3 regions of the Shewanella sp. Iso12 genome follow, and region 1 is predicted to be linked to each of the others. Evidence: predicted binding sites of a transcription regulator. Region 1 holds the regulator's gene; each other region holds the start of a gene.
The links. The regulator ArgR, encoded in region 1, controls arginine synthesis, uptake and breakdown. The targets are predictions, from matches to a motif close to ANTGAATANNTATTCANT.

Region 2: the regulator ArgR is predicted to act here: its motif matches at 7,530-7,547, upstream of argA (amino-acid N-acetyltransferase).
Region 3: the regulator ArgR is predicted to act here: its motif matches at 8,506-8,523, upstream of HCX89_RS04220 (YjiH family protein).

Annotation. Positions count from the first base shown of each region.
Region 1 covers NZ_JAAUHW010000011.1:173,576-183,892, forward strand. The annotation lists gene HCX89_RS17415 (Fe(3+) ABC transporter substrate-binding protein) at 1-988, shown strand, start outside; gene HCX89_RS17420 (iron ABC transporter permease) at 1,028-2,659, shown strand; gene HCX89_RS17425 (ABC transporter ATP-binding protein) at 2,656-3,699, shown strand; gene ggt (gamma-glutamyltransferase) at 3,972-5,615, shown strand; gene HCX89_RS17435 (Dyp-type peroxidase) at 5,714-6,649, shown strand; gene argR (transcriptional regulator ArgR) at 6,710-7,180, opposite strand; gene mdh (malate dehydrogenase) at 7,466-8,401, shown strand; gene HCX89_RS17450 (DUF4124 domain-containing protein) at 8,480-8,923, opposite strand; gene pssA (CDP-diacylglycerol--serine O-phosphatidyltransferase) at 9,015-9,917, shown strand.
Region 2 covers NZ_JAAUHW010000013.1:114,349-124,665, forward strand. The annotation lists gene pyrE (orotate phosphoribosyltransferase) at 1-485, shown strand, start outside; gene folE (GTP cyclohydrolase I FolE) at 586-1,236, opposite strand; gene HCX89_RS18730 (S9 family peptidase) at 1,429-3,399, opposite strand; gene slmA (nucleoid occlusion factor SlmA) at 3,529-4,122, opposite strand; gene dut (dUTP diphosphatase) at 4,147-4,605, opposite strand; gene coaBC (bifunctional phosphopantothenoylcysteine decarboxylase/phosphopantothenate--cysteine ligase CoaBC) at 4,602-5,798, opposite strand; gene radC (DNA repair protein RadC) at 5,927-6,604, shown strand; gene rpmB (50S ribosomal protein L28) at 6,727-6,963, shown strand; gene rpmG (50S ribosomal protein L33) at 6,970-7,143, shown strand; gene argA (amino-acid N-acetyltransferase) at 7,620-8,939, shown strand; gene HCX89_RS18770 (PH domain-containing protein) at 9,055-9,585, shown strand; gene rarD (EamA family transporter RarD) at 9,640-10,317, opposite strand, start outside.
Region 3 covers NZ_JAAUHW010000002.1:38,732-49,048, forward strand. The annotation lists gene HCX89_RS04195 (TapY2 family type IVa secretion system protein) at 1-68, shown strand, start outside; gene HCX89_RS04200 (CBS domain-containing protein) at 106-513, opposite strand; gene HCX89_RS04205 (lysophospholipid acyltransferase family protein) at 565-2,313, opposite strand; gene HCX89_RS04210 (UDP-2,3-diacylglucosamine diphosphatase) at 2,329-3,195, opposite strand; gene HCX89_RS04215 (two-component regulator propeller domain-containing protein) at 3,285-6,935, opposite strand; gene HCX89_RS04220 (YjiH family protein) at 7,075-8,433, opposite strand; gene HCX89_RS04225 (PAS domain-containing methyl-accepting chemotaxis protein) at 8,725-10,269, opposite strand.

The DNA.
Region 1 (10,317 bases):
CAGTGCGTTGGCCGCATCCAGCGTGACGCTGCCGGTGGCCGCCGCCGGTGAGGTGACGGTTTATTCCTATCGTCAGGAGTTTTTGGTCAAGCCCATTCTGGATGACTTCAGTCAGGCTACCGGGGTGAAGGTTAATTTTGTGTTTGCCAAAGATGGCATCGCCGATAGATTGGCCCGTGAAGGACGCTTATCACCGGCGGATCTGGTGCTGACGTCTGACTTTTCCCGGTTGCAGGAATTGGTGGACAAGCAGTTGGTCAAACAGGTGGAAAGCGACACGCTCAAGCAGAATATTCCGGCCCAATACCGGGATCCAGAAGGAAACTGGTACGCCCTAACCATGAGAGTGCGTAATCTCTATTCCAGCAAGGAGCGCCTCGGGCCGCTGGCGATCAACTATGAAGACCTGGCCGATGCCCGCTACAAGGGCAAGGTTTGTATGCGTAGTGGCAAGCATCCCTACAATATAGCGCTGGTGGCCTCCATGATAGCCCACCACGGTGAAGCCGATGCCAAGAGTTGGCTTCAGGGACTGAAGAGTAACTTGGCCCGTAAGCCTCAGGGTAACGACAGGGCGCAGGTGCAGGCGGTGAAAGAAGGCTTGTGTGATATCGCCATCGGTAACAGCTATTACTATGGCAAGATGCTGCAAGACCCCAAACAGCGGCCATGGGCCGAAGCGGCAGTGATCAACTTCCCGAACCAGGAAAATCGCGGTGCCCATATCAATGTCTCGGGTATGGCGCTGGCCAAGCATGCACCTAACTCGGCCGATGCCCTCAAGTTGATGGAGTATCTGTCTTCGGATGCCGCCCAACAGAGTTATGCCGAGGTCAATATGGAATATCCGGTCAAGGTCGATGTGCCTGTCTCAAAACTGGTGGCATCCTGGGGGGACTTCAAAGCCGATGACTTGCCTGTCTACAAATTGGCAGAGCACCATCAGGCGGCGCTGAGACTGCTCGATGAGGTTAAGTTTGATCTCTGAGCTTGAAGGCGTTTCTGCAAAGGTTATGGGGGAATAGCGGTGATCCTGACCTTCTCCAGAGGCTGGTCGTGGGCGGGGTTTACCGTCTGCGGCCTTATGGTGGCGCCTTTGCTGGCGCTGGTCATGCAGGCATTAGAACCGGGCGAAACCCGCTTTGGGCAGATGTTTGCCACTGTGTTGCCGTCATACATAGCCAATACCTTCTGGCTGATGTTGGGGGTGAGTGTCGGCAGTCTGCTTTTGGCGGTGCCGGCTGCCTGGCTGGTGGCACGCTGTGAGTTTCGGGGTCGGCGCCTGTTCCAGTGGGCTCTGTTGTTGCCGCTGGCCATGCCGGCCTATATCGTCGCTTATGTGTATACCGATCTACTGGATTATGCCGGGCCTGTGCAACGGTTTTTACGCGCAAGTTTTGGTTGGCAATCGGTAACCGACTACTGGTTTCCCGATATTCGAACTCTGGGCGGCGCCACTGTGATGTTGTCGCTGGTACTCTTCCCCTACGTTTACCTCTTGGGGCGCACTGCGTTTCTGGAGCAATCCTTAAGTTTGCAGCATGCAGCCAAGGTGATGGGCTGCTCGCCATGGCAGAGTTTCTGGCGTTTGTCTCTGCCAATGGCGCGCCCGGCGCTGGCGGCCGGTGTCGCCCTGGTAGCCATGGAAACCATGGCTGACTTGGCGACGGTCAATTATTTTGCGGTATCCACCCTGACCACGGCTGTCTACGACACCTGGCGAGCCTATGGTGACTTGGCGGCCGCGGCTAAAATTTCGCTATTGATGTTGCTTGGGGTCTTTACTCTGTTTGCGCTGGAGCGTATGGCGAGGCGTAAACAGCAATTATTTCAAAAACAGCTGTTGCTTGAGGCACCAGAGCCATACCGGCTTAAAGGTTGGCGTGAGTGGCTGGCGCTCGGCTACTGCTCGCTGTTGCTGCTGTTGGCCTTTGTTTTGCCATTTGTCATTCTCGGCAGTTACGCCTTGGATTACTGGCAGCAGAGCTGGAACAGTGACTTTTGGCAGTACAGTCTCAACAGCCTAACGGTCGCCGCCATCAGCAGTGTATTGTGTTTGCTTTTGGCTATCCTCTTGATGTTCATTCGCCGCCTGAGCCCGAGAAAGTGGGACATGTTGCCATCCCGTCTGGTCAGTACCGGCTATGCACTGCCGGGCACAGTGCTGGCGATTGCCGTGCTTATTCCGCTGACCTGGCTTGATTTCAGAATCGATGATCTCTATGCCCTGTTCGAGCGCCAAGGCCCGGGGCTCTTGTTCACCGGCAGTATCGCCGCCCTGGTGCTGGCGTTTTGTATTCGCTTTGCCGCCATCGCCATCGGCAGCATAGAGAGCAGTTACAAACGGTTGTCGCCTTCTCTCGACATGGCGGCCATCAGCCTGGGCAAGACACCGGGTAAAGTACTGGCATTAATCCATCTGCCACTGCTGCGCAGCGGTATTTTTGCCGCTCTGCTGCTGGTATTTATCGAGGCGATGAAAGAGTTGCCGGCTGCCTTACTGCTAAGCCCTGTCGGGTTTCACAACCTGGCTACCCAAGTGTTCCAATACGTCTCCGATGAGCAGTTGGAGCAGGGGGCGCTGGCGGCTATTGTCATTGTGTTGGTGGGGCTGGTGCCCTTGATTTACCTCAACCGTTCGCTGGAGCAAAACAACTGATGTCGACCCTGAGTGTCAAGCAACTCCACAGCCATTATGGCGCCCTGCAGGTGCTCAAAGGGCTGAGCATTACCTTGCAAGCCGGTGAAATTGCCGCCCTGCTCGGACCCAGTGGTTGTGGTAAAACGACTCTGCTCAGAGCCATTGCCGGACTGCAGCCGGTCTCCGCCGGTGAAATTCATATCAGCGGCCGTGCAGTAACCACGGATAAGCTACAGGTTCCGGGAGAGGAGCGTGGCGTGGGGATGATCTTTCAGGACTATGCCCTGTTTCCCCACTTGACGGTCGCGCAGAATATCCTCTTTGGTGTCAAGGGATTGAACAAGGCGCAGCGTCTGAGCCGGCTCGAGGAGATGCTGGATTTGGTCAAGCTCCCGGGGCTTGCTGAACGTTATCCCCACGAGTTGTCCGGCGGTCAACAGCAAAGGGTGTCGATTGCCAGGGCGCTTGCCTATGAGCCTGAACTGCTGTTGTTGGATGAACCCTTCTCCAACATAGATGCCCAGGTCCGCGGCGAGCTGATGCTGGAGATTCGTGCGATCCTCAAGAGCCGTAACGTCAGCGCCGTATTTGTGACCCACAGTAAGGATGAAGCCTTTGTTTTTGCCGATACCCTGGCGCTGTTTGAAGATGGAAAAATAGTGCAGCAAGGCAGTGCTGAAACTCTCTATGCCAACCCGGTCAATCGCTATGTGGCGGACTTTCTCGGCAGCGGTAATTATCTTAAGGCCCTGGTCAGCTGCGAACACTGTGTCGATACTCAAATCGGTCGACTTAAAAGCTCTTTGCCCCATGGTTTGCCACTGAACTGGCAGGGCGAGTTGTTGCTGCGGCCACAGCAGTTGGAGTTACGACCCGACGAACAGGGCCTGGCCGTGGTTACCGAGCGGCGTTTTCTGGGCAATGTTTGCCATTATGATGTGCAGCAAGAGGGCGTCATACTCGAGGTTCGTAGTCATCAGGTACAGTTTTCTCCAGGGCAGAGAGTCAGGCTGTCGGCACTGGAACATCCGTTGGTGTTGTTCGGTAATGGCTGTTAACAACAATTGTTTCATAAGTTTGCTGTGGGTGATAATTTGTTTGTCTCTGTGTTATACCAAGCAATCGGTTTGATCGAACTCATCATAGGTATTCACTGAACCCCGGACTCGCCCATGCGCCGCTCCGGGATGAGAGCGGAGGCGAGATGCATAACTACAGCAATAATAAAATGCAGGACGCACAAGGGATACGGAATATCAGCAACAACTCATGTCGTCAGCTGTTACTCGGCGTCATCGGGAGTTTGGCTGTTTTCTGCAGCACGGGAAGCATGGCGATGGACAGAATCACGGGCGCGGCCTTTGCGAGCCGCTCTGAAGTCTATGCGGTCAATGGCATGGCGGCAACCAGCCAACCACTGGCGACTCAGGTGGCGGTCGATATTCTTAAGCAAGGAGGCAGTGCCGTAGATGCCGCTATTGCTGCCAATGCCATGCTGGGGTTGGTTGAGCCTACGGGTTCAGGCATAGGCGGCGATCTTTTTGCCATTGTCTGGAGCGCCAAAGAGCAGCGGCTCTATGGGCTCAATGCGTCTGGCCGCAGTCCGGCTTCTTTGACGCTGGAGATGCTCAAGGCCAAAGGGCTTGAGCATCTGCCGCCTTATGGGCCTTTGCCCGTATCCGTGCCCGGTGCCGTGGATGGCTGGTATGAACTGCATGACAAGTTCGGCAAATTGCCCATGAAGGATAACCTGGCACCGGCTATTCATTATGCCCGTGAAGGATTTCCGGTTTCCGAGCTCATAGCCTTCTATCTGGCTCGCAGCGGTGACAAGCTGGCCAAATACCCGGGGTTTAAAGAAACCTATATGCCAGGCGGCCGCATGCCGGCCGTCGGTGAATTGTTTCGAAACCCAGCTTTGGCAAACAGCTATGAAAAAATTGCCAAGGGGGGCCGGGATGTCTTTTACAAAGGAGAGATAGCCCGCAGTATTGCCGCTTATATGCAACAACAGGGCGGTTATCTTTCCTATGAAGATCTCGCTTCTCACAAGAGTGAGTGGGTCGAGCCTGTATCGGTTAATTATCGGGGCTATGATATCTGGGAGCTGCCGCCCAACGGCCAGGGAATAGCGGCACTGCAGATCCTTAAAACCCTGGAGCCATTTAATCTCAAGGCCATGGGGCTGGACAGCGCCGAATATGTGCATCATTTCGTGGAAGCAAAAAAGCTGGCGTTTGCCGACCGAGCCAAGTTCTACGCCGACATGGACTTTGCCAAAGTGCCGGTAGCCTCACTTATCTCCAAAGAATACAACTACGCCAGAGCCAAGCTTATCGATGCTGACAAAGCCGCCGCCAGTGTTGAGCCGGGTAATCCCAATCTTTTACACGGTGATACCATCTATCTCACTACCGCTGATAAAGAAGGCAATATGGTGTCTCTCATCCAGAGCAATTATCGTGGCATGGGCTCAGGCATGACGCCTCCGGATTTGGGATTTGTGTTACAGGACAGGGGCCAGCTGTTTGATCTCACTCCCGGGCGTGCTAACTCCTATGCACCGGGTAAGAGACCGTTTCATACCATAATTCCGGCCTTTGTCACCAAAGATGGCAAGCCTTGGCTCAGCTTTGGCGTCATGGGGGGAGCCACCCAACCCCAGATGCACGCTCAGATCATGATTAATCTGATTGATTTTGGCCTCAACCTGCAGGAGGCGGGCGATGCTCCAAGAATACTGCATACAGGTTCTAGCCAACCGACCGGCGAGCAGATGACAGATGGCGGTTATATCAGTCTCGAGTCGGGCTTTTCCATGGAGACCCGCCGTGAGCTGATGAAAAAGGGGCATACTTTGAGTGATTCTCTCGGAGCTTTTGGTGGTTATCAGGCCATAGGCGTCAATGTTGAAAGCGGCGTTTATCGGGGAGCGTCCGAGTCCCGAAAAGACGGGCAGGCATCAGGTTATTGAAAGCAATCGGCAAAAACGTGCGTGAGCTAATTCAAATTAATGCTCAAGTTGCGGATAATAAGGCCGAAGATGAATTAATCTGAAAGGGTAGATTGCAAATGGATACACAGGTTATGCCACGGGAACAACTGGGAATCTGCGCTGAGGGAAATCTGCACAGCGTTTATCTGATGTTCAATGCCAACGAAGGCGGAGAGTCACAACTGCGTCCTTGCCTGGCCAATGTCGCCCAGTATTTGTATGAGCTGGCAGATCAGTATGCCGACAGTGCCTTTAACGCCTTTGTGGCGATTGGTGCCAACTTTTGGGATCACCTCTATCCGGGAAGCAGACCGGCTGAACTCAGGCCGTTCCCTGCTATGGAGTCGGGTAACCGGGATGCGCCGGCGATAGAGTTCGATATTTTTATTCACCTGCGTTGTGATCGCCTGGATATTCTTCATCTGGTAGCCAATGAGGTCAACGAAATGCTGGAAGGGTTGGCTGAACTGGAAGAGGAGGAGCGCGGGTTCCGCTTTATGGACAGCCGCGATCTGACCGGTTTTGTCGATGGCACAGAAAACCCCAAGGGCAGAGGCCGTCAAGCTGTGGCCCTGGTAGGTGATGAAGACGATGCATTTCGCGGCGGTAGCTACATTCATGTACAGAAATATGTCCATAATCTGAGTAAGTGGCACAGACTGCCGCAGAAAAAGCAGGAAGACATCATAGGCCGCACCAAGCAGGACAACATAGAGTACGCCTCGGAAGACAAACCGCTGACGGCACATATCAAGCGGGTAAATCTCAAGTATGACAATGGTGAGTCGATGGAGATCCTGCGTCAGAGCATGCCCTATGGTTCTGTAAAACAGCAGGGTTTGATGTTTATTTCCACCTGTAAGACACCTAACCATTTTGAAAAGATGCTTCACAGTATGGTTTTCGGTGACGGAGAAGGACACCATGATCACCTGATGCACTTTACTCAGGCGGTAACTGGTTCCTCTTTCTTTGCCCCATCTCTGGATTTCATGATCCAGTTTGATGATTAATAGCGCGATAAAAACAAAAACGCCCCTCATTGAAGGGCGTTTTTTTATGGCATTTTCAACTCAGTCTGTGTAATTGAACAGCGACTTCACTGTTTCCAGAGTTTCATCAATGGTCTTGATGCTGGAAGGGCAGATGAAAATAGTATCATCACCGGCGATAGTGCCCAGAATACCTTCTGGCTTGCCGATGGAGTCCAACAGCCTGGCAATTAACTGCGCCGCCCCCGGGCTGGTACGCACCACTATCATGGCTTGGTTATGATCCACATCCAATACCAGATTCTTCAGCGGGCTGCCGGCGGTAGGTACCCCTAGTTCAGCCGGTAAGCAGTAGACCATCTCCTGCTTGGCGTTACGAGTGCGCACGGCACCGAACTTGCTCAGCATGCGCGAGACTTTGGACTGGTTGATATTGGCAAAGCCTTCGGCTTGCAGTGCATTGACTATTTCACTCTGGGAGCCGAAGCGCTCCTCTTTAAGCAGAGCCTTGAAGGTTCTGATTAGCTCATCCTGATTTTTGCTTGCTTGCATTATCTTCTTCTGTCGTTATTCAGAAAATCCCGGTCATTCTGCATATCAAACGGATAAGTGTCAACAAATACCCAAGATGTCTGCATAAAAATGCAATGCAGGTCATTTGGTGGGTAAAAGAAGCCTCAGTGGGCAGTAGAAAACGCTGAAGTTAATTCAGCTTTTGATGAAACAGAGTCATATGACTAAGGGATAATTGCTATTTTTGTGACGATCCTTTAATGTTGCGCCATCACAGAATTAGATCTATGTCACACATAATTCCGAGAATTGACGGAGATAACTATGAAAGTTGCTGTACTTGGTGCTGCTGGTGGTATCGGCCAGGCTCTTGCCCTTCTGTTGAAAACCCAATTGCCTGCCGGCTCTCAGCTGTCACTCTATGATATCGCCCCCGTAACGCCTGGGGTTGCCGTGGATCTGAGCCATATCCCGACAGCAGTTGAAGTTAAAGGTTTTGCCGGTGAAGACCCAACGCCTGCACTGGAAGGTGCCGATGTGGTGCTGATTTCTGCCGGTGTTGCCCGTAAGCCGGGCATGGATCGTTCTGATCTGTTCAATATCAATGCCGGTATCGTCCGTAACCTGATTGAAAAAGTGGCCGCGACTTGTCCCAAGGCGCTGATCGGTATCATCACCAACCCAGTGAACACCACTGTGGCCATTGCTGCTGAAGTACTGAAAAAAGCCGGTGTTTACGACAAGAACCGTCTGTTCGGTGTGACGACTCTCGATGTCATCCGCTCTGAAACCTTTATCGCCGAAGCCAAAGGGCTGAACGTCGCCGATGTTAAAGTCAATGTGATTGGCGGCCACAGCGGTGTGACCATTCTGCCTCTGTTGTCTCAGGTTGAAGGTGTCAGCTTCTCTGATGAAGAAGTTGCTGCCCTGACCAAGCGTATTCAAAACGCCGGCACTGAAGTGGTGGAAGCCAAAGCCGGTGGTGGCAGCGCGACTCTGTCCATGGGCCAGGCCGCTTTCCGTTTCGGTCTGTCGCTGATCCGCGGTCTGCAGGGGGAAGCCAATGTGATCGAGTGCGCCTATGTTGATGGCGGCAGTGAGCACGCTGAATTTTTTGCCCAGCCAGTGGTACTCGGCAAGAATGGTATCGAAAAGGTTCTGCCGTATGGAGAGCTGAGTGCGTTTGAAACCAATGCCCGTGACGCCATGCTGGATACCTTGAAGGCGGATATCAAACTGGGTGTAGACTTCGTTAAGTAAGTCAACTTCAGTGAATAAAAAGGAGCGCCGCGGCGCTCCTTTTTGCTACTTGAACTTGTTCGACTCTGGCCTTGCTGGCTAGTTTCTTTGGCAAAACAGCCGAATTCTTTCCTGCTGCTCCTTTATCTGCGCCTGCCGTTCTTCTTCTGTCATCTTAATCATTTCTCCGGAGGCCTCATCTTTACGTTGTAGTCTGGTGTGGGTATTGAGTACATCCAATTGGAATTTGGCCTTATCACAAATAGCCTGAGCCTGGGCCGCATCTTTCTCCTTGATCAATTTGGCCTGTTTCTCAGACTCAGTTTCCTGCACAACGTCATCTTTTCGCTGCGGCGCGACCGTGCCAATTCTGGCGGGTTGCAGATTTTGGCTGTCCAATTCGGTGGCCTGTTGTTGTGGCGGCGGCTCTTGGCTGTAGTGGGTAACGCCATTTTCATCGACCCAAGTATAGATGGGCGTTGCCGAGGCAGCGTTGGCTCCGAGTAATGCCAGCAGAGCCATAAATAGGCTGATCCTTATCATTGTCTGTTTCCGTTTCTGCAGGGTGAGCTTGTCTGAGCAAGTGTGTTATCTTTGCCGCTATAGACCTTTATTACACCATCAGGTTAAGTGTATGCAAAATTTATCCAAGCCAACAATAAAAACCCGTGGCATCTATCTGTTACCCAATCTGATGACAACGGCAGGATTGTTCTCGGGCTTCTATGCTGTTATCGCTTCCATGAATGGGCACTTTGAGGCATCGGCTATTGCTGTATTTGTTGCCATGTTATTCGATGGACTGGATGGTCGTCTGGCGCGTTTGACCAACACTCAGAGTGCCTTTGGTGCCGAGTACGACTCGATGGCAGATATGGTGTCCTTCGGTATGGCTCCGGCCTTGATAGCCTATAACTGGGGGCTTTCTGAATTGGGCAAAATAGGTTGGCTGGCGGCCTTTGTCTATTGCGCCGGTGCTGCCTTGCGTCTGGCGCGCTTCAATACCCAAGTAGGAGTGGCCGATAAACGTTTCTTCCAAGGTCTTGCCAGTCCGGCCGCAGCGGCTCTTATTGCCGGCAGTGTCTGGCTGGGGCAGGGCTACGGCGTCTCAGGGCATGATATAGGTATATTGGTGGCCCTGGTTACGGCCGTTGCCGGTCTGTTGATGGTGAGTAATTTCCGCTATCACTCCTTTAAAGAAGTCGATTGGCGTGGCAAGGTGAACTTCCTAGTGATCTTGCTGGTAGTGGCCGTATTTGTGGTGATCTCGGTCGAGCCTGCATTAATTCTCTGTCTGCTATTTTATCTCTATGCTCTCTCGGGGCCTGTGGTTACCATTCGCAGTGTTAGAAAACTCAAGGTGTCTCATGTCGTTGGTGATGACGATGAGGCAGATGACTGTGATGGCAAAGCATCAAGTGCAGAGAACTCTTCCATTTCCCATGCTCGAGATAACAAAGATAGCGATAACAAAGAGAGCGCCGAAGAAAAAGAAGATACGGGAGATAAAGCGAGCCAAGACAAGCTCAAGTCATGAATCTCTCTTGAAAGTGAAAACTTTGGGCTGCCACTCAAAAGGCTTTTACTCTGCAAAGCGGCAAAATATGTGCTAAACCTAGATCCCACCTTGAGTGAAATAGTCTTGTGAAGACTCGTTTCACTCGGGCAACGGAACCCAACTTGCTAACTGTTCGACTCAAGGACGTAAGTTCGGGCATAGGTTCGGCATAGGTTTGGCATAGCTTCGAGCAGAGATGCAGAGGATTGATATCACTTTGACGAGCAACTCTGGTTAGTGAGCAAGTCAGCTTGCATAGCAATCTCAGTTGGTTCAAGTTACTCATCAAGATGAAAAGGGACTTTAGGGTAATATCTATGTTGCTCAAAGGTTGGTTTTGCCCTGTTGATGCCTAAATAGTGTTCGCTTGGTGTGATTC
Region 2 (10,317 bases), on a different contig from region 1:
ATGCTGCTGCGTTGGTGGATGCCGGTATCGATTACGATCTCCTGTTTGGCCCGGCCTACAAGGGGATCCCCATCGCCACAACCACGGCTGTAGCCTTGGCCGAACACCATGATCTGGATATTCCTTACTGCTTTAACCGCAAAGAGAAGAAAGACCACGGCGAAGGCGGCAATCTGGTTGGCAGCGAGCTCAAGGGTAAGGTGATGTTGGTGGATGATGTGATCACCGCAGGTACCGCTATTCGCGAGTCCATGGAGATCATTCAGGCCAATGGCGCGACTCTGGCCGGGGTATTGATTGCCCTCGACCGTCAGGAGAAGGGCAAGGGCGAACTGTCTGCCATTCAGGAAGTGGAGCGCGACTTTGGTTGCCAGATAGTGGCCATCATCAAGCTGGCCGATTTGATTGCCTACTTGGCCGAGAAACCGGGGATGGAGCAGGAGTTGGCCGCCGTTAGCGCCTATCGTGAACAGTACGGTATTTAATGCCGTCCAGGATAGATATCGGCTCTTACAGAAGCTTGAGTAACTTTCTGTACAGTCCATAAAAAACGCTGCCTTGGCAGCGTTTTTTATGGCGGAGAGGCTATTTGGCCTGATGCAGAAACTCGGCGCGGGTGGCCGGGTTGGACTTGAATACGCCGCCAAGAGCCGTAGTGGTGGTGGAGCTGGTGGAATCCATCACACCGCGGGATTTAACGCAGTAATGCACCGCATCCATTTTTACCGCCACATCTTTGGTTTCCAGCAGGGTCTGCAACGCAACCAGTACTTGCTGGGTCAGGCGCTCCTGCACCTGTGGCCGCTGGGCAAAGAAACGCACTATGCGGTTGATCTTCGACAGGCCGATGATCTTCTTCCGCGGCAGATAGGCCACAGTAGCAGTGCCATCTATGGTCACCAGATGGTGCTCACAGGTGCTGGTGAGGCTGATGTCCTGCACCCGCACCATTTCATCGAAGCCCATCTTGTTGTCGATAACAGTGATCTTGGGGAAGTTGGCATAGTCGAGGCCGGAGAAAATTTCGTCGACATACATCTTGGCGATACGTTTCGGCGTATCCATCAGGCTGTCGTCGCTCAAATCCAGCGACATCAAGGTCAAAATGGCCTTCATATGGGCCTCTATTTTTTCCTTGCGCTCCTCGGCCGACAAGCCACAGGGTACCATGGGGGTCTCGAGTCCTCGCTCCAGGAGCGCGGTCTGAACCATCAAAGCTGCTTCACTCAATGCCATTGTTTTCCTCCGGCGGATAGGCGCCAAGCCAGTGCCTTCCGTTTGTTACTGTCCGCGCAAGCTGTGACGCTTTTCACATTTATCTGCGGGAAGCGGAGGATACCGCTATTTGCTGTAAATTCATACCAGAAAAGCCCCATAGCACGAAAAAAGCCGCTCCCTGGAGAGCGGCTTGGTTTACGGCTGTTAAACTTAAACGCCCAGATTCTGCTTCAGGAAGTTTAGCATTTTCTGATAATAGATGGCTCTGTGGCTTTCATCGTAGAAACCGTGGCCCTCATCATCCATGATGATTTTCTGGTAGGGGTAGTTACGCTTCTTGAGCGCATCTTCCAGGGCTTCAAACTGCTCTATCGGAGCGCGCTCATCATTGCCACCGTGCACAAGCAGCAGATTGGCCTTGAGCTTGTCGACGTTGCGAGTGGGCGACATGGCACGCAGCACGGCCTGATCCTGACCAAGCACAGTTCGCAGGTAGCTGGTACCCGAGTCACGTTCTTGCACGTCACCTTCTTTAAACATCATTTCCAGGTCGTACACCCCGGCAAAGCCGATGGCACACTTGAACAGATCCGGCTCCATGACCGAGCTTTGCAGCGCGCTGTAGCCGCCAAAGCTGCCGCCGACGATACAGATGCGCTTCTTGTCCACTATGCCTTGGTCTATCAAATGGCGGGTGGCGTCTATGATGTCGTACTGAATTTCACTGCCCCACTTGCGGTAGCCCGCTTGCTGGAAGGCTTCGCCGTAACCACCCGAACCGCGGAAGTTAACCTGCAGTACGGCTATGCCCTGATTGGCCAGCATCTGGTTTTGAGGATCAAAGCCCCAGCTATCCCTGACATAGTGTGGGCCGCCGTGCGGGTTGACCACCAGAGGCAACTGCTTGGGATCTTTGCCGGGTGGCAAGGTCAGGTAGGCCTGAATTGTCATACCGTCACGCACCTTGATGTCCATGGGTTTCACTTCGGCCATTTTGGCCGGATCTATGCTTCCCATGGTGCGCAGCAGGTGTCTGAGTTTGACCGCTTTGGTGTCAAACAGATAGTAGTCACCCGGGTTGCGGTCGTTGAAGGCCAGAATAATCATCTTGTCGGCGTTACGGGTCTCGCTGACGATGCGCACCTGTTGCCCCGGCAGGCTGGCCAACAGTTGCTTCAGATACACGGCATGCTGATCTTCAGAGTCAACAAAGGCGTAGGTTGGGTAACCGTTGGCAAATTCCACCGCGTAGAGCTGTTTGTTCTGGCCGTTGATCCAGAAGTTGTCCGGCTCGACTCTGGCATCACTGACTATCTGCTGTTTTTCACCGGTTTTCAGGTTGACCCGATATACGGCCTTGGGCTCACCGGCCAGGGAGGCGGAGGCATAGACACTGTTGGGATCTTCGGTAAAGGAGATAGGGGTAAAGTCCTTCAGACCTATGTTCAGCTTGTCTGTGTCAATCCATTCGCCGTCGTTACGGTAGAAAATCCGGGTGTTGTTGCTTCTGTCCTGACCGGCAACAAAGCGCACTTCACCGTCATCATCTGTCATGAAGCTGGCCATACCTATGGGAGAGCGGGTGATTTTCTTGCGGGTGCCGCGGTAGACATCAACCTGATAGACATCCTGCAACTGTTCATAATCCAGGCTGCGACCGCCGTTCCAGGGGATGGCGTTGACCAACATGTAGCGGTCATCATCCGGCAGGGGATCGAGTACATAGGCCGTGGCCTGGATAGCGGTGTTTTTCTTCAGGTGGGAACCGGTTTGCTGCTGGCCCGAATTGTAACCGAACAGATAGGCGGCCTTGGAGCCATCGGCATTCACCGCCATCAACTCACCATAGTAGAGCGGGCGATCATCCCAGCCCTTGAGGTATTCCTTGGCGACCACGACACGTTCATCGTTGACCCAGGAATAACTGCCCACTTGGGCATTGCCCGGGAAATAAACAATGTGCTTGGCACTGAGATCTTCAGTATTGAGGATCAGTAGCTTATCTTTTCCTTCGTGATTCATGATCACGCTGAGATAGTCACCTGAGGGGGAGATTTTGACATTGGTGTATTGCGCACCCTGGCTGAAAATTTCTGCCGGCGTGGGTGCTTGATTGCTCTGGGCCAAAGCGAGAGTGGGTGCCAGCAGTAACGTGCTAGCCAACAAAGGTTGGAACTTCATTTGACATCCTTGTATTTATTATTGGCGGTTTATGTTTGTTTGATGTTAATGAAATGCTTGGGTTTGGACAAGGCTAAATCCATAAAAAAAGGACGGTTTTTACCGTCCTTGATCCCGAAAACAGGGGGCTCAGCTCTGTAATAACTGGCTTTGAATAAACTGCCACTGCTCCTCGAAGTGAGCCGTTGGCTTGAGCTTGAATTCACTGCGAACAAACTGGGCAATACGGCCTTCGGCCACGGCCAACAGCAGGTTTGCCAGAATGGCTTCATCTAGGGCGAATTTTTGCCCTTCTCGCAGGGATTTTTCCCGCAGGATCTGCTTCAGATGGGTTTCCAACTTGGCAAACAACAGGTTGATCCTTTCTCTGAGACGCTCATTTTCGCCCAGCAGGGCATCACCGCTCAGTACCCGGGAGATCCCTGGGTTGCGCTCGGCAAACACCAATAACAGCTGCAGTGCCTGTTGGCAGCGTTTCATGGTGTCTTTCTCCTCATCCATGATGAGGTTGATGCGTGACAGCAGAGAGTCTTCAATAAACTCAATCAGGCCTTCAAACATCCGCGCCTTGCTGGGAAAGTGGCGATAGAGCGCCGCTTCCGACACGCCAACTTCCGAGGCCAGCTTGGCGGTGGTAATCCTTTGCCCCGGATTGGTTTCCAGCATTCTGGCAAGGGATTGGAGTATGTGTTCACGACGATTGATTTTTTCTTTTACAGCCATGTTTCGCTCTGTCAGTGGCAGGAATTATTGAGTGCCTGAATGGCCGAAGCCACCTTCGCCTCTGTCCGAGGTGTCAAATTCATCCACCAGTTTGAACTGGGCTTGAACGACGGGCACAAACACCAATTGGGCCAAGCGGTCACCTATCTCCAGGGTGAAAGGTGTCTGGCTGCGGTTCCAGCAGGAAACCATCAGCGGGCCCTGATAGTCAGAGTCGATCAGGCCGACCAGGTTGCCGAGTACTATGCCGTTTTTGTGGCCCAGACCCGAGCGGGGCAGGATCACCGCCGCCAGAGAAGGGTCGGCCACATGAACCGCAATTCCGGTCGGGATCAATACAGTTTCACCCGGGGCTATGGTGATGCTGGTGTCCAGCATGGCGCGTAGATCCATGCCGGCACTGCCTGGGGTCGCATAGCTTGGCAGCGGAAATTCACTGCCAATACGCGAGTCGAGAATTTTCAGTTCTATGGGTGTTTTCATGAGTTGTTTTTATGCTTCGCTATCAGGATCAGCAACTGTTTGGCCAGGCTCAACTTGTCGGTGGCCGGCAGTTCATCACAACCTGTTGCAGAAAATACTTTCAGGGCATTCCGGTCGGCGTTGAAACCCTGATCCGGAACAGACACATCGTTGGCGGCAATCATATCGAGTTTCTTGCGCTTGAGCTTGTCACGCGCATAGGTCTCCACCTCATGGGTTTCTGCCGCAAAACCCACGGTAAAGGGCCGGATAGGATGGCTGGCGACCGTGGCCAGAATATCCGGGTTACGCACCAGTGCCAACGCCATGGTTTCGGAAGATTTTTTTATCTTGGCTTCGGCGACATCGGCGACACGATAGTCTGCCACTGCAGCGCAGCCAATAAAAATATCTTGCTGTTCCACTCGTTGCATCACGGCATCGAGCATCTCTTTGGCCGATTGCACATCGACTCGGGTTACCCCTGCCGGGGTAGCTAAATTAACCGGGCCGCTAACCAGAGTCACTTCGGCACCCATCTGCGCCGCCGCAGTGGCCAGTGCAAACCCCATCTTGCCTGAGCTGTGGTTGGAGATATAACGCACAGGATCTATCGCTTCGCGGGTCGGTCCGGCAGTCAGCAGCAGCTTTTGGCCTGCCAACAGCTGTGGCTCAAAGCAAGCGGCGGCTCGCTTGGCGATATCATTGGGTTCCAGCATACGCCCCGGGCCGACTTCACCACAGGCTTGGCTGCCGCTATCCGGGCCCCAGATACCATAGCCGCGCTCGGCCAGCACCTTGAGGTTGTCCTGAGTTGCTACGTTTTGGTACATCTGTTGGTTCATCGCCGGGCAGAGCACCACCTTAGCCGCCGTTGCCAGGCAGGTGGTGGTGATCAGTTCATCGGCCATACCGGCACGAATGCGAGCCAACAGGTTGGCGGTTGCGGGGGCAATGATAACCAGATCGGCCCAGCGGGCCAATTCGATATGTCCCATGGCAGCCTCGGCCGCAGGATCCAGCAGATCTGAGGCCACAGGATGGCCGGATAACGCCTGCAAGGTCAGCGGGGTAATGAATTCCATGGCGCTCTGGCTCATGACGACCCTGACTTCGGCACCTCTGTCCTGCAGGCGCCGCACCAGATCGGCACTCTTGTAGGCGGCAATGCCACCGCCAATCCCCAAGAGGATTTTTTTATGCTTCAGGCTCATAGAGACAATCAACTGATGGTAATTGGCGGCTAAGATATCACAAAGCTCCCCCGACTTGGCAGGATGCAGCTTCAAAAATCTCGACCATAATTGAAACAAAGTATAGGGCACAGGGATGGGAGCCAAGGATGGGGATCAGAGACTGGCCAACGGGCGAGGGACCGAGGGAAAAGTTGTTGCAGCAGGGAGCCAAGGGCCTGAGTGATGCCGAGTTACTGGCAGTATTGCTGCGTAACGGCCTGGCGGGGCAGAGTGCGGTCGAATTGGCCAGAGATTTGCTCGCGGCATTCGGTTCACTGCGGCAACTCTTGGTGGCACCACTGAATCAGGTTGCCCGAATTCCGGGAATGGGACCGGTAAAATATACCCAATTGCAGGCGGCTGCTGAACTTTCGAGGCGAATTTCCCGGGAAAAGCTGCAAAGAGGGACGGTTTTGACAAATCCTGATTTGACTCGCGACTATTTAATGAGACAATTAGCGGACCGTGCCACCGAGGTGTTTGCGATTTTGTTGCTGGACAGCCAGCACCGAGTGATCCAATTCGTGGAATTATTCCATGGCACCCTGGACTCTGCATCTGTCTACCCACGAGAGGTGGTTAGGCTGGTGCTGGAAAAACAGGCCGCGGCGGTCATAGTTTGCCATAATCACCCGTCCGGCGTGGCTGAGCCCAGCCAGGCTGACAGGCGAATTACTGAGCGGTTGAAATGTGCGCTCGCAACCATAGATGTTTCACTTCTGGATCATATGGTTGTAGGGGATTGCGAGATAGTTTCCTTCGCAGAACGCGGATGGATGGATTGATCCATCGCTTGATCTTTCCTCAGTTATCCTGTATAACATGCGCCCTCTTTGTGCCTCGGGCGACGGCCATACGAGGCACATTAATGCTCGAGCGTTAAAATTGTTTTTTGGAGAAGATTGACATGTCAAGAGTATGCCAAGTTACTGGCAAGCGACCAATGGTTGGTAACAACCGTTCGCACGCAAAAAACGCAACTCGTCGTCGTTTTTTACCTAACCTGCAGAACCACCGTTTCTGGTTAGAAGACGAAAAGCGTTTCGTACAATTGCGCGTTTCTACCAAGGGTATGCGCATTATCGACAAGAAAGGTATCGAAGTCGTTGTTGCTGAACTTCGTGCCCGTGGCGAGAAGGTGTAATAGAAAATGGCTAAAGCTAAAGGCAATCGTGAGAAGATCAAGCTGGTTTCAAGCGCCAAGACTGGTCACTTCTACACTACCGACAAGAACAAGCGTAACATGCCTGAGAAAATGGAGATCAAAAAGTTTGATCCCGTAGTTCGTCAGCACGTTATCTACAAAGAAGCCAAAATCAAGTAATTCACTTGGTATTTGAATTCTTGGAAAGCCCCTCTCGCAGGGGCTTTTTTTTGATTTGAATTTGGCCGCCGCGGCTGTAGTCGAGCCGGTTTGGCTCTCGTTGCCCTTAAGCTTATCTCCTTTGTCACCAAGTAGCCTCTATCACCTTCAATCCACTTTAGTCCTGAGTTACTCTGCAAGAATTCGGCTGCTGGCCTTCTGCGGTTCAGGTGGATTCATACTTTCTAAACAGATCCCTGCTATACCTTTCTATGCAATCACTTGAACCGCAGCGGCGAATATTTACTCGGTTTGAGTCTCAGGGGGGAAGATGCTGGATATGACTTACCCTTCATGTGAATAGTTAGAGATTTAAAATAATCATTTGTGCAAATAAATTCTTTTTAAGTGAATTTAAATGCATTATTATGTTGTCCGTGCCACGGGGGTGGCACTCATTTTATGTCGGCTTTAACGAGTGTGAGGTAAATCCCAAGGTGCGTACCACAGAATTGGTTGATGGTTTTCGTCATTCTGCTCCCTATGTCAATGCTCACAGGGGCAAGACATTTGTTGTGATGTTGGGGGGCGAGGCGTTGGCTCAGCCTAAGTTTCGCTCCATCATCAATGATGTTGCTCTGCTGCATAGCCTGGGGATCAAGGTGGTATTGGTCTATGGCGCCCGGCCACAGATAGACGAAGCCTTGGCTAACAATCAGATTGAGCCTGCCTACCATCAAGGCGTGCGGATCACCGATGAAGCCACTCTCAAGGTCATTAAGCAGGTAGCCGGTTCTTTGCAGTTTGATATTACTGCCAGGTTGTCCATGAGCCTGTCGAACACGCCGATGCAGGGCGCACAGATCAACGTGGTCAGTGGTAACTTTGTCATCGCCCAGCCTTTGGGGGTCGACAATGGTATTGATTATTGCCTCTCAGGCAAGGTGCGCCGTATCGATGTTCAGGGACTCAAACGGCAGATGGAAAACAACTGTATCATCCTGATGGGGCCGATAGCGGCTTCAGTCACCGGCGAGAGCTTTAACCTCACCGCCGAAGAAGTGGCGACTCAGGTGGCTATCAAGCTCAAGGCCGACAAGATGATAGGCTTCAGCTCCCAGAATGGTATTTTGGATCGCAACGGTGATGTGATTGCCGAGCTGATGCCCAACGATGCTCAAAAAATTCTCGATAAACTGGCCGGCCAGGGTGAAGGCTGTGTCGGCACCATGGCGTTTCTCAAGGCCAGTATTGATGCCTGTCGCAGTGGCGTGCCCCGCTGCCATCTGGTCAGCTATCTGGAAGATGGTGCCCTGTTGCAGGAACTCTTCTCCCGTGAGGGCATAGGTACCCAGATAGTCACAGAGAGTGCCGAGCGCTTGCGGCGCGCATCCATTGCCGATATTGGCGGCATACTCAACCTGATCCGCCCGCTGGAAGAGCAGGGGATCCTGGTGCGTCGCTCCCGCGAGCAACTGGAGATAGAAATAGAGCAGTTTATGCTGATTGAGCGTGATGGCCTGGTGATAGGCTGCGCGGCGCTCTATCCCTTTGAAGAGGACAACGCCGGCGAGTTTGCCTGTCTGGTGGTGCATCCTGACTATCGCGACGCCGATCGCGGTAGCCTGCTGTTGCAGAACATCATAGGCCAGGCCAAGGTGCGTGGTTATTCCAGGCTGTTTGCGCTGACGACCCGCAGCATTCACTGGTTCCTGGAACACGGCTTTGAGCTGGTGGAGGTAGATGCCTTACCGAATAAGAAGAAGCAGCTCTATAACTACCAGCGTCGCTCCAAAATTTTGGCGCTTGACCTGTAAAAACCGGCCCCGCTCAGCGGGGCTTTTTGTAAGCAGGTATATTCCATTTGTTGACATATTATGTCTTTAACTCCTAAGCTAAGCCCACTTATGCCTATCCATTAAGGAGCAAGAGATGAACAGTGGAAGTTACGAGTTGGCGCCATTGACCGGCGTCGCCAGTGGCAGTTTTATCGCCTTGATACTGATGTTGGCGGCCATCTTGCTGCTGATCCGCATTCGGAAGATGCCGGCAACGGCCAAGAGCGCCGCCTCGGGTTTGCTGTTGGTAACACTGGCGGGATCTGTATGGGTATTTTGGCAGGCGCAGGCATCCAAGGTGGAATTGACGGCTCAGAGCCTGGTGGTCGAGGTGCCATTCTACGGCCAGAGCCTGGCTCCAGAGCATCTGCGTATCTCAGAGGCGAAAGTGATTAATCTCGGCGATGCCAGCGGCCCCAGGCTTGGCATGCGTACCCAGGGCATAGGTCTGCCCGGTTACACCCTGGGGTGGTATCGGCTCAACGATGGCAGCAAAGCGTTTGTGGTTCTGACGGAAAAAGATAGCGTCTTGTTACTGCCGACCGACCTTGGTTACAGCCTGCTGCTGAGTATGCCCGAGGCGGAGAGTTTGCTTGAGGGGCTGGGGCAGAACCTGCCGGGATAAATGTTGAATATTGCTTAACCGGCCCGGAAACCCCATCCGGGCCGGTTGTATTTGTTACCTGCGAGAGCGTTTTCGCAGCATATCCAAAGTAAACACCACCAAGGCGGCCCAAATAAAGCCGAAGGTAATACTCTTTTCGATATCGAAGGGTTCATCGAACAGGGTCACTGCCATGATAAACATGATGCTTGGGCCTATGTACTGGAAGAAGCCCAGCATGATCAGCGGGATCCGCACTGCTGCACCGGCAAAGCACAGCAAGGGGATGGTGGTGATGATACCGGCGGCCATCAGCAGCAGGTTGAGATCCCAACTGTTGCTGAGCATATTGGCGCCGGCTTCACCAGTGCCCAGCAGTAAAAAGCCCAGTGCTGCCGGCATTAACACCGCAGTTTCGACCAAAAGGCCAGTCTTGGCGTCGACATTGACCTTCTTGCGCAGCAGGGCGTAGAAACCGAAGGAGGCTGCGAGCCCCAGGGATACCAGCGGAATCGAGCCGAAAGAAACCAGCTGGATCACCACCCCGGCGGCGGCAAGCGTTACCGCCACCCATTGTAGTCTCCCGAGCCGCTCCCCCAGAAACAGCATGCCGAGCAACACATTGAACAGCGGGTTGATAAAGTAGCCCAGACTGGCATCCAGCATATGATCATTGTTGACCGCCCAGATAAACAGCAGCCAGTTGCCGGCGATAAGAATCGAAGTCAGCAGTAGTACCGCCAACTGTTTCGG
Region 3 (10,317 bases), on a different contig from region 1:
GTGTGTTGCTCAATGAGGAGTTCAGCTCTGAAAAGGCCCGTAAGTTGGATGAGGTAACTCTGAGATAGCTTTCACCCAGGCCTATGAAGTCTGAGCCTATTGTGGTTAACAGCAATAGGCTCGCAATAGATCCTTCCAGGTTACTATGCCGACAATTTCACCGTTTTCCAGTACCGGCAGTGAACCTATATCTTTCTCCAGCAGTAGTCTGGATGCCTGAGCCAAGCCTAGATGCGGCGCAACGGTCACAGGATTACGGCTCATCACTTGATGCACCCGCTTATTGAGGGTCTCCAGATCTCTGCTGGTGGCCGTTTCGCTGCCAAGATTGGGGCTTAAGGCCCGCAGCAGATCCCGCTCGGACAAGACGCCTTCCAGCTTGCCTTCATCATCCACCACCAGCAGATGATGAAAGCCTGCATGATGAAATATCTCTTTGGCCACACTCAGGCGGTCGTCCATTTCCACTGTAACGACCCGGGTGATCATGATATCGGCGATGCAGAGCTGCATAGGGATCCTCCATAACCTTTTCTTTGTTATATCAGAGCCCTGTCAATAATGCTAACTCGGAGCGTTCTCATCTTGCTGATTGAGTTCTTGCAGATGACAATCGATATAGCGGCTGCGTTTCTTGAACTTGAGCTTGTCCAAGTCCACCAGCACCAAACCATCGATACAGTCGGCAAAGTCGGCATCCACTCCAAAGGCGAGAAAGCGCACCCCATCAGGCTGGCAAAGTTCGCCGTATTGCTTGTAGAGAGTTGGCACAGCGGCGCCCATACTGGCAAGGGTCTGCTTGAGCAATTTGAATGCGCCTTGGTAATCTGAATCAACATAGAGCTTATCCAGTTCAGCCTGGCGCTCAGGAGGCAGACCAAAAGGCGTGAAAGACTGTGCCAGCTGTGTCTTACAGGGAAACTGCTGCAGGTAGAAGTGCACCAACATCTCCTTGGCCTGTGCCGGCAACTGATTGCTTATGGTCACCGGACCGAAAAGGTAGCGGTAGCCGGGATGACGAGCCAGAAAGGCACCTATGCCGTACCAGAGATAATCGAGACTGCGCTTTCCCCAATATTTAGGTTGCACAAAGCTGCGGCCGAGTTCCAGGCCCTTGGCGAAATAGGGAGCAAATTCTGTTTGATAGTGAAACAGTGACTCACTGTAGAGGTTTTCACCTGCACTGTGCAAGCGGGCGACTTCGGCAAAACGGTAGGCGCCGACTATCTCCAGCTCCTTGGGATCCCAGAGTACCAGGTGTAGATAACTGGAGTCGTATTTGTCTATGTCTCTGCGTTTTCCTGTGCCTTCACCCACGGCGCGAAAAGCCAGCTCCCGCAGCCGACCTATTTCCCGCATCACTGGGCTGCTGCCCTGATGGCGATAGAGGAAAATCTGCTTGTCATCCTGAGTTTGACCAAGCTGTTCGCACTGCAGTAAAGCCTGTTGCAACTCACGACGTTTTTCCGGATGGGCGATGGCGCTCTGGGTGTTGAACAGTGGGCTGCGGTTCTTGCCTATGCGATAGAGGTGGTTCTTCAGCAGGCTGACCCGGGTTTTAAGCGGGAAGTCACTGCCGCTGACCGCTTCGGCCGGGATAAGCTCGCCGATACGCACCGGCAGAGTATTACTGGCTTGTTTAAACATCTCCTTGACCAACAGCAGGGTAGCCAAAGGTTTATACAAGATGGAAGCACCGTAAAAGGTCGCCGAGTTCTTGGCATCGACATACATGGGCAGCAGCGGCGCATTGCAGTTGATAGCCATCTTCAGGAAGCCTGTTTGCCACTGGGTATCGCGAATGCCGCTTGGTCTGAGCCTGGATACCTCACCCGATGGAAAGATGAGCACAGCGCCTTCACTGCGCAGATGTTGATGGATCTTCTCCAGGTGTTGTCTGGGGGTTCCGCCTGTCATATTGCGAACCGGCAGCAGGATGTTGTGCAGTGGCGTCAGTGTCATCAACAGCTCGTTGGCAACCACTTTAATGTCAGGCCTGACTTCGCTGATTAGTTTTATCAGCACCAGAGCATCCAGCGAACCTATTGGATGATTAGCGAAGATAACGACCCGGCCCTGATGGGGAATGTTTTCCACCTCACTGTCCGGAACCGTATAGCTGACGGCAAAGCTTTCCAGCACTTGTTCAACAAAATCCACGCCCTTGAGAAAACTGAATTGGCCGGCGATATCATTGCACTCCCGCTCATTGAGCAGATAACGCAGTAAGGCCTTGGTTGGCTTGGCGAGCCAAGGCTTGCTGTTGATATTGGGCAGATTGGATTCCACGACTTTATCGACGGTAAACATCATAATGGGGTACCTGATTTAAGCAGCTTGTTGTTCTTGTCCCTGCCAGGCGAAGCGTTTCAGTACTTCGGTCCGGCCCAGTTGTTCATTCCAGCGCTCGAGTTGCAGCTCGCCCTCGAGGGTTTCAGTCAATAGAGTGCAGTTCTCTACCCAGTCACCATCATTGGCATAGATAAAGCCGCTCATTTCCGTGAGCTCCGGCTGGTGAATATGGCCACAGATGATGCCGTCCACCTTCTGCTTGCGGCCATAACGCACCACGGCTTCGCGAAAACTGTTGATGGCTTGCTGGGCCTTGCCGACTCTTTGCTTGATAAAGCCGGCCAAAGACCAATAGGGATAACCGAGACGGCGGCGAACCTTGTGCAATTGGCGGTTGAGAAACATCAATACATCGTAGAGGTGATCGCCGAGGCGGGCGGTGATACGGCCGATACAGACTTCGGAGTCAAATTGATCGCCATGCAGCATCAGCAGGGTTTTGCCGCTCAGGGTTTGATGTCTGTACTCTTTGCTGATAATGACATCGGCGAGTTGCAGCTGGTGGTAATCCTTAAACAGCTCGTCATGGTTGCCGGGCAGATACACCAGCTTGATGCCGCTCTGTGCCATTTGCAGCAGTTTTTGCAGCAGTTGGTTGTGACTCTCGGGCCAGAATACCCGGCGTTTGAGGGCCCAGATATCGACTATGTCCCCCACCAGATACAGCACCTTGGGCTGAACGCTGTTTAGGAAATGCAGCAGATATTCGGCCTTGCAGTCAATGCTGCCCAGGTGAATATCCGAGAGCCAGAGGGCGTTGAGCTTGATGACAGACTCGGCTGCGCGGCGGGAGGATGGGTGAAATGTCGATGGTTTTGCTACCAATGACTTGCTGTCTTTCATCGCGGCTCCTGGATAAAACCAGTGAAACGGGTTTGACTGTGAAAGACTCTAAGTCAGTTATTTGACCTTGAAGTGACGTCTTGATGACCTTATTGTGACGCCCCTGAACTTACCTCTATATCATTTGGCAGTATGATGCGGAACTCGCTGCCATGACCCGGTGCACTGATCAGACGGATCTCGCCGCCAAGTACTTGAGTCACCAGGTTATAGACTATGTTCATCCCCAGGCCACTGCCGCCTTTACCGCGTTTGGTGGTAAAAAAGGGAACAAAAATATTCTGCTGTACTTCGGTATTCATGCCGCAACCATCATCACGGTAGACAAGCTCTATGCCGTTATCTGTGCGGCTGACATTGAGCGACATCCGTCCCTCGCTTCCTTCTGGAAAGGCGTGTACCAGTGAATTGGTAAAGAGGTTACTGATAATTTGGTAAAAGACGCCCGGAGTGGAGTTGAGGGTGATGTCGGCCGGGCATTGATAGCTGTACTTGTGAGGCGAGCGGTGCAGCATGGGGTTGAGCGACAGGAAAATCTCATCCAGATAGTGCCCCAGGTTAAATTCCCGCAGTTCTTCATGGGATTGATCGACGGAGAGCTGTTTGAAGCTGCGGATCAGCTTGGCGGCGCGTTCCAGGTTGGTCAGCATCAGTCGGCTGCAGTCGGCCACTTCACTCTGGTACTGTTCGAAATCCTGCTGATCGACATCCTCGGCGTAAAAGCGCTTGTTGAAGGCTTTAACATTCTCCGCCAGATGCGAAGCCGCGGTGACACAGATGCCTATGGGAGTGTTGACTTCATGGGTGATGCTGGCAACCAGACCACCAAGTGTGGCCATTTTCTCCTTATCCAGCAGTTCAGACTGCGCCAGTCGTAACTCTTCCAGGGTGTGGTTCAGTTCATCATTGCTCTGTTGCAGCGCTTCAGTGCGCTGTTTAACCCTCTGCTCCAACTCCTGATTGAAGCGACGCAGTGCCGATTCGGTTTCTTTCAGTTTCTGAATATCCTTGATGGTTCCTGTAATCCTTAAAGGGCGCCCCTCTTGATCCCTGGTCATGACCCGGCCACGGTTGAGTACCCAAAGCCAGCTGTCGTCCTGGGTCTTGCCGCGATAGCTGAGTTCAAATTCTTGCCGGCCTTTATGAAGGCAGGCATCAATCTCGGGCCAGATGAGCGGCAAGTCTTCGGGATGGACACAGCGCTCCAGCGTATCTTTCAGGTGGGTTTCGGGCTCGGGATACCAGAGAAATGCGTTATTGCGATTGGCCTCCTGTGCCTGCAAATCCCAATCCCAAAACTCATCGCCACTGCCGATAAGTGCCAGTTGCAGCTTTTGCTCGCTGCTCGCCACCTGTTGCAGCAGTTTTCGTTGCTCAATAAACTTCTGCCACCTGTTATAGGCAAAGCCAAATATCAGGCTCAGCAACAATAAGCTGTAAATAGTATAAGCCCAGGGGCTTTGCCAGGGCCTGGGGGTTATGCTCAGCAGCAGGCTCTGCGCCGGGCTGGTATTGCCGTCAATATCCACAGCTCTGACCATAAAGCGATAGTCACCGGGTTTGAGCGCCGGGAAGAAGGCGGTTCTGGCCCCCCGTGTATTGAGCCACTCCTGCTGCATGCCTTCGAGTTTGTATTGATACTCAAGATGCCTGGCGTGATGCAGGTTCGGGCTGTGGAATTTGAGACTCAGCGGCAAGGCATCAACCCCCAGAACCAGTTTCTGTCGGCTCCAGGGTTTTGGTGCGTGCTCTTGTGTTTGCCCCAGGGCCTGCAGTTCATCTATGATCGGCTGCGCCGGAGGTTTCCTCGCGGGTAAAGCGGGGGGCTGGATATGGTTGAGACCTTTTACACCGCCGAGAAACAAGCTACCGTCCCGATCGAGAAACCCGGCGCCAAAGTTGAACTCGTTGGCTTGCAAGCCATCTTCATAAGCAAAATTCCGGCTTGTGCCTGTTGCGGGATCCAGCCATGACAGGCCGCTGGCGCTGCCAATCCAGAGTTTGTTGTCGGCATCATGTTGCATCAGGTAGGCGACATCGCCTATCAGGCCGTGTTGGCGATCAAACATTTGATACTGCCCGCTATCCGGGGTGAATGAGAATACGCCGTCACTGGATGCTATCCATAACTGTCCATCCGGATGTTGGTAGATGGAAAACAGATGCTTGCTGGGTAGAGGGACTTCAGTATCCGTGGACCAATGAGATACACTGCCATCCGGCTTGAGCCTGAATAGGCCTTCACCGTAACTGGTGATCCAGATATTGCCGCCGTTATCCTCCAGTATCGAAGTGGTTTCTGTTTTGGGCAGCGGCGTGGCATCCGGCGCGGCAAAGCCTTTTTCGATACCAAGATAACGGCTGACTCCGGCTTCTTTGGTTGCTATCCAGGCAATGCCACTTTGATCAAAGGTTAAACTGTAGAGGGTGTTGGCCGGCAGTGAGCCCGGTTCATTGGCCTGATGGCGATAGTGCAGATAGCTGTCGCGCTCGGCATTGAAGATCAGTAAGCCTTCGCCCCGAGTGCCAATCCACAGCCGGCCCTGACTGTCTTCTTTGATAAAACCGATAAAGGCCTTATCCAGCAGTTGGCTTGCTAGCGGCGAGGGTTTGAAGCCTTGAATTTTGCCTGAGTCAGACTCCAGTGCCTGATAAAGGCCGCTGGCGGTGCCGACCCAGAGTTGCCCCAGATGATCGCGAAAAATCGCTCTGACATCGCCATTACCCAGGTTGTGGTTCTCGAAACTGTTGGGGAGCAGTTTTCCCATGGCTTCCTGATTGAGATCCAGCTTACCGAGACCGGCTCCCTTGGTCGCTATCCAAAGTTGGTTGCTGTCATCCAGATGCAGCGTCTGGATGGTCTTGCCATCGCTGTTTTGTTGCCAAAGAAGCTCCCGGGTTTGAGGTGTAAACCGCACTAGACCGAGTTTATCCACCGCCAACCAGAGACGTTGCTGTGGATCCAAAACCATATGCCGAATGCCGGCATCGCCAAGTTGGTTGATGGAGTAAGGCACGGCCTCGGTTCCCAAAGACCAGTACCAGAGCGTTCCTTTGCTTGCGAGCCATAAACTGCCGTCTTTGGCCTGTATCAGAGACTCTACCTGAGCAGACTGCGGCAATATTGTCATCTGTTGCCAGGACTTGCTGTCATCCAGCTGCCAGAGCGAGTCTCCTGCAAGATACAAGTCGCCGGAAGGCGTTGCATAAAACCTCAGTTGTGAAACGGTATTTGTCTGAAGCTGCTGGCTATCCAGGCGTTGGCGGCGTTTTGGGTCGTAGCGCCAAACCTTGGCATCATCCATCAGCAGCCAGAGCATGCCTTGCTTGTCTTCTGCCAGCTCGCGGATCCCGGTCAGCGGCAGATCGGCTTCGGCACCCAATATTTCAAAGCGGCCACTGTCCGGATGATAAAGATTCAGGCCATCGCTCAAGGTCAGCAGCCACAACTCCTTCTGGCTTGAAAACAACAGCCTTTCAATGTGATTGCCACTAGGGCCGTGGGGAGCGTCCTGCTTACTGTAGATTCTGAAATGTTCGCCATCGAAGCGGTTGAGTCCGGCTTGTGTGGCTATCCACAGGTGACCACGATCGTCTGTGGCGAGGTCATTGACAGTGTTCATCGACAAGCCGTCTTCGGCCTGAAATTGCTCAAGGACGGGGCGATAGCCCAATGACGGCGTCAGGCTATCGAGGCACCAAAGTGCCGTAAAAAGGAGCAGCAACGCAAAGATTTTCACCGAAAAGCCTCAAAAACGAACTTTTTTCAGTGTAGATGCTGGTGGCCGAAATGCGAATTTTGTGAGCACATTCTAGTGCTTAGAAATAAAAAACGGCCGCATGTAGCGGCCGTTGTGGGGAAGTCCGGCTAAATTGCCCTTAGAACAGTAGATGTGCCATCCCGGCAATCACAGGCAGAGTAACCAGGGTTCGCAGCAGGAAGATGGCAAACAACTCCCAAATTTTCACCGGTATCTTGCTGCCGATAAGCAAGGCACCTACTTCACTCATGTAGATCAATTGGGTGACAGACAGCGCCGCAATCACAAAGCGTGTCATGTCGGATTCTATGCTGGTGGCCAGAATCGAGGGGATAAACATATCGGCAAACCCGACGACTATAGTCTTGGAGGCTTGGGTAGCTTCGGGGATCTGCATCAGTTCCAACAATGGAATAAAAGGCTTACCAAGATAGTTAAATACCGGGGTGTATTCGGCGATGACCAGAGCTATGGTACCTAATGCCATTACGACGGGGAGCACACCGAAGATCATATCGATGACATTTTTCACCCCTTCGGAGAGCACCTTGAATACGCCACCTGTGTGGGACGCCTTGGTGAGCGCCAGATCCAACCCCCAGGACAGAGAGTTATGACCTTCTGGCAGCGACTCATCATCTTTCCGTCTGGGGCTGCCATCAACATAAACATCCTTCTTGCGCGACAGCGGCGGCAACTTGGGCACTATTATGGCGGCAACAATACCGGCCAGACAGACTGTCAGGTAGAAGGGTACAAACATTGCCTGCAGTTTCACTTGGGTGAGTACCACAAGGGTAAAAGTGATGGAGACTGCCGAGAAGGTGGTGCCGATAACCGCCGCTTCACGCTGGGTATAAAAGCGGTTCTCATACTGTTTACTGGTCAGCAAAATACCAACGCTACCATCCCCGAGCCAGGAGGCCATACAATCGATGGCGCTGCGTCCCGGTAGGTTGAACACCGGCCGCATCAACTTGGTCAGTAAGGTTCCGAAGAGTTCCAGCAGGCCAAAGTTGAGCAACAAAGGCAGGAACATACCGGCAAAAAAGAATACACAGAACAGCAGTGGCAACAGTTTACTCATCACCAAGGCGCCGGTGGAATCGGCTATGAGCATCTCAGGGCCAACCTGGAAGAAGGTCAGACAGATAAATATGGCGCCCAAAACCCTGACCAAGAGCCAGGCAGGGCTGATATTCAACAGGGAATTGAGAAACTTGCTGCGGCGGATAAAACCGGGGCGCAGGAGTTTCACCAATACACTGGCCGTGGCGGTAAATACCACTATGGCGCAAATTATGCTGGTCAAATAATCATTGAGCAAATTCTTGAGTTCATCGGCCAACACCGCCACAGGAATGGTCAGTTCGTTGTTATAGCTGATAGGCGTCATAAAGAGTAAGACGCCGAGCAGAGATGGCACCAGGAAAGTGAGTATGGTTGTTATGTTGCGGGGTTGTTTTTCGTCTGCCACGGTTATTACACCCTGAATCTACACTAATTGGATGAGTAACAAAGCTACTCGCCAGGGGCAATATTGGCTCTGAATGCATTTTCATTCAACCGGCCCCCGAATTTAAGGGGGCAAGATTACCCCCTTAGCGCGGCTATGTAAATTCATTCGCTGTCAGTTCTGTCTCTTTGATCACAACAGCATAGTTATTTCCTGTCCTTGCTTAATTATTATTTAAGCAGTTTCTTATGAAAAATCCTTCAAAAAGAAATGGTTAAATATTTGTTATTCAGGCTGAACCTGGGCTTTGTCTCAGCCGAAAGTCTGTCTCAGGTTCAGCGACCTGTCGGCACTGGCCTTTAACTGCAATACGGCTTGCTCAACCTGACACAGGGCGCTGACATTGTCATTGGTGGCGCCGTGAATCGTCTGTATGCCGCCTGCTATCTCTTGCACTACTTGCCCTTGCTGGGTTGCCGCCACGGCGTTTTGTCTGGCGAGATCGTGTATTTCAGCCATCCCCTGATTAACTGTGTTGATGGACTCCACAGCCGACAATGCTTCGGTGGCGCACTCCTGTGCCTGTTGTCTACTGGCTTCCATCTCATTGGCCCACTGGGTCAGCATGCTGAACATGGCCTCTATGCTGGCAGATATACTCTTGGTGGACTGCTGGGTGCGGCCGGATAAGGCTCTGACCTCATCGGCGACCACCGCAAAGCCGCGTCCCTGTTCGCCGGCTCTGGCTGCTTCTATGGCTGCATTGAGAGCCAGCAGGTTGGTTTGGTCGGCAATGGCGTCGATTTCCGACATGGCGTTGGCAACTTGCTGTGCTTCATCGTTCAGGCGTTTGGCATTGGAAGCCGCCCTGGCAACATCATCGGCCAGGTGGAGAATATGTTCACTGTTCTGATGCATCACATCCCGGCTTTGACGACAGAGGCCATAAGCCTCATCTATACGGCCTGAGGTTGCCTGGGTGTTGTCAGCCACCTCACTGATAGTGGCATGCAGCTCTTCGATGGCACTGGCTATCTGCTGCATCTGTTGTTGTTCCAGAACCATGCCGACTCTGGCCTGCTCTGTGGCCACCACCAACTGAGCGGCAATATCATTGGTTTTAAGCGCTTGATCCTGAGTCCGGCCCAAAACGCCCTGAAGCATGGCGGTCTTACGCTGCAACTGAAATTCGAGCACGGATGACGTATCGTGCCCGGCATAGATGAAGCGACTGACAGAATCGTACTCTTGCTTGAGTGCCATCAATCGTGCCGGAATACGAAAGGCTTCGTCATAGAAGATAGCCAGATTGAGCGCCATCAACATGGCTCCGGCCAACACCACGCCCCAGCCCCAGATATAGCCGCTAAGCAGTAAGCCAGAGCTGGCCACCAGTGCCGAAAGCAAGCGTTTTTGCGTCAGCGTCAGCGGATCTTTGACTCTTTTGCCCTGATTCAGGCGACTGTATACCTTGATGGCCCGTTTGATGGTGCCTTGACTGGGTTTAACCCTGACAGATTGATAACCAATGATTTTTCCCTGTTCAAAGATGGGGGACACGAAAGCATCGACCCAGTAAAAACCACCGTCCTTACAACGGTTTTTGACCAATCCCCGCCAGGAACTGCCGGCCTTGAGGCATTGCCACATTTCGGCAAAGGCCGCCTTGGGCATGTCGGGATGGCGAACCATGTTGTGGCTGTGGCCCAACAGCTCGGCTTCAGAAAAACCCGATATCTCAGCAAAGGCCGGGTTGACGTAAGTGATAACGCCGCGAAGATCTGTGGTGGAAATGAGTTCGTCGGTGGATTGCAGACAGACTTCCCTGTCTGTGGTAGTGGAATTCCTTCTGGACATCTTTAATTCCGGCTCAGAGTTAGTGGCCCGATATTGATTCAGGCCTTA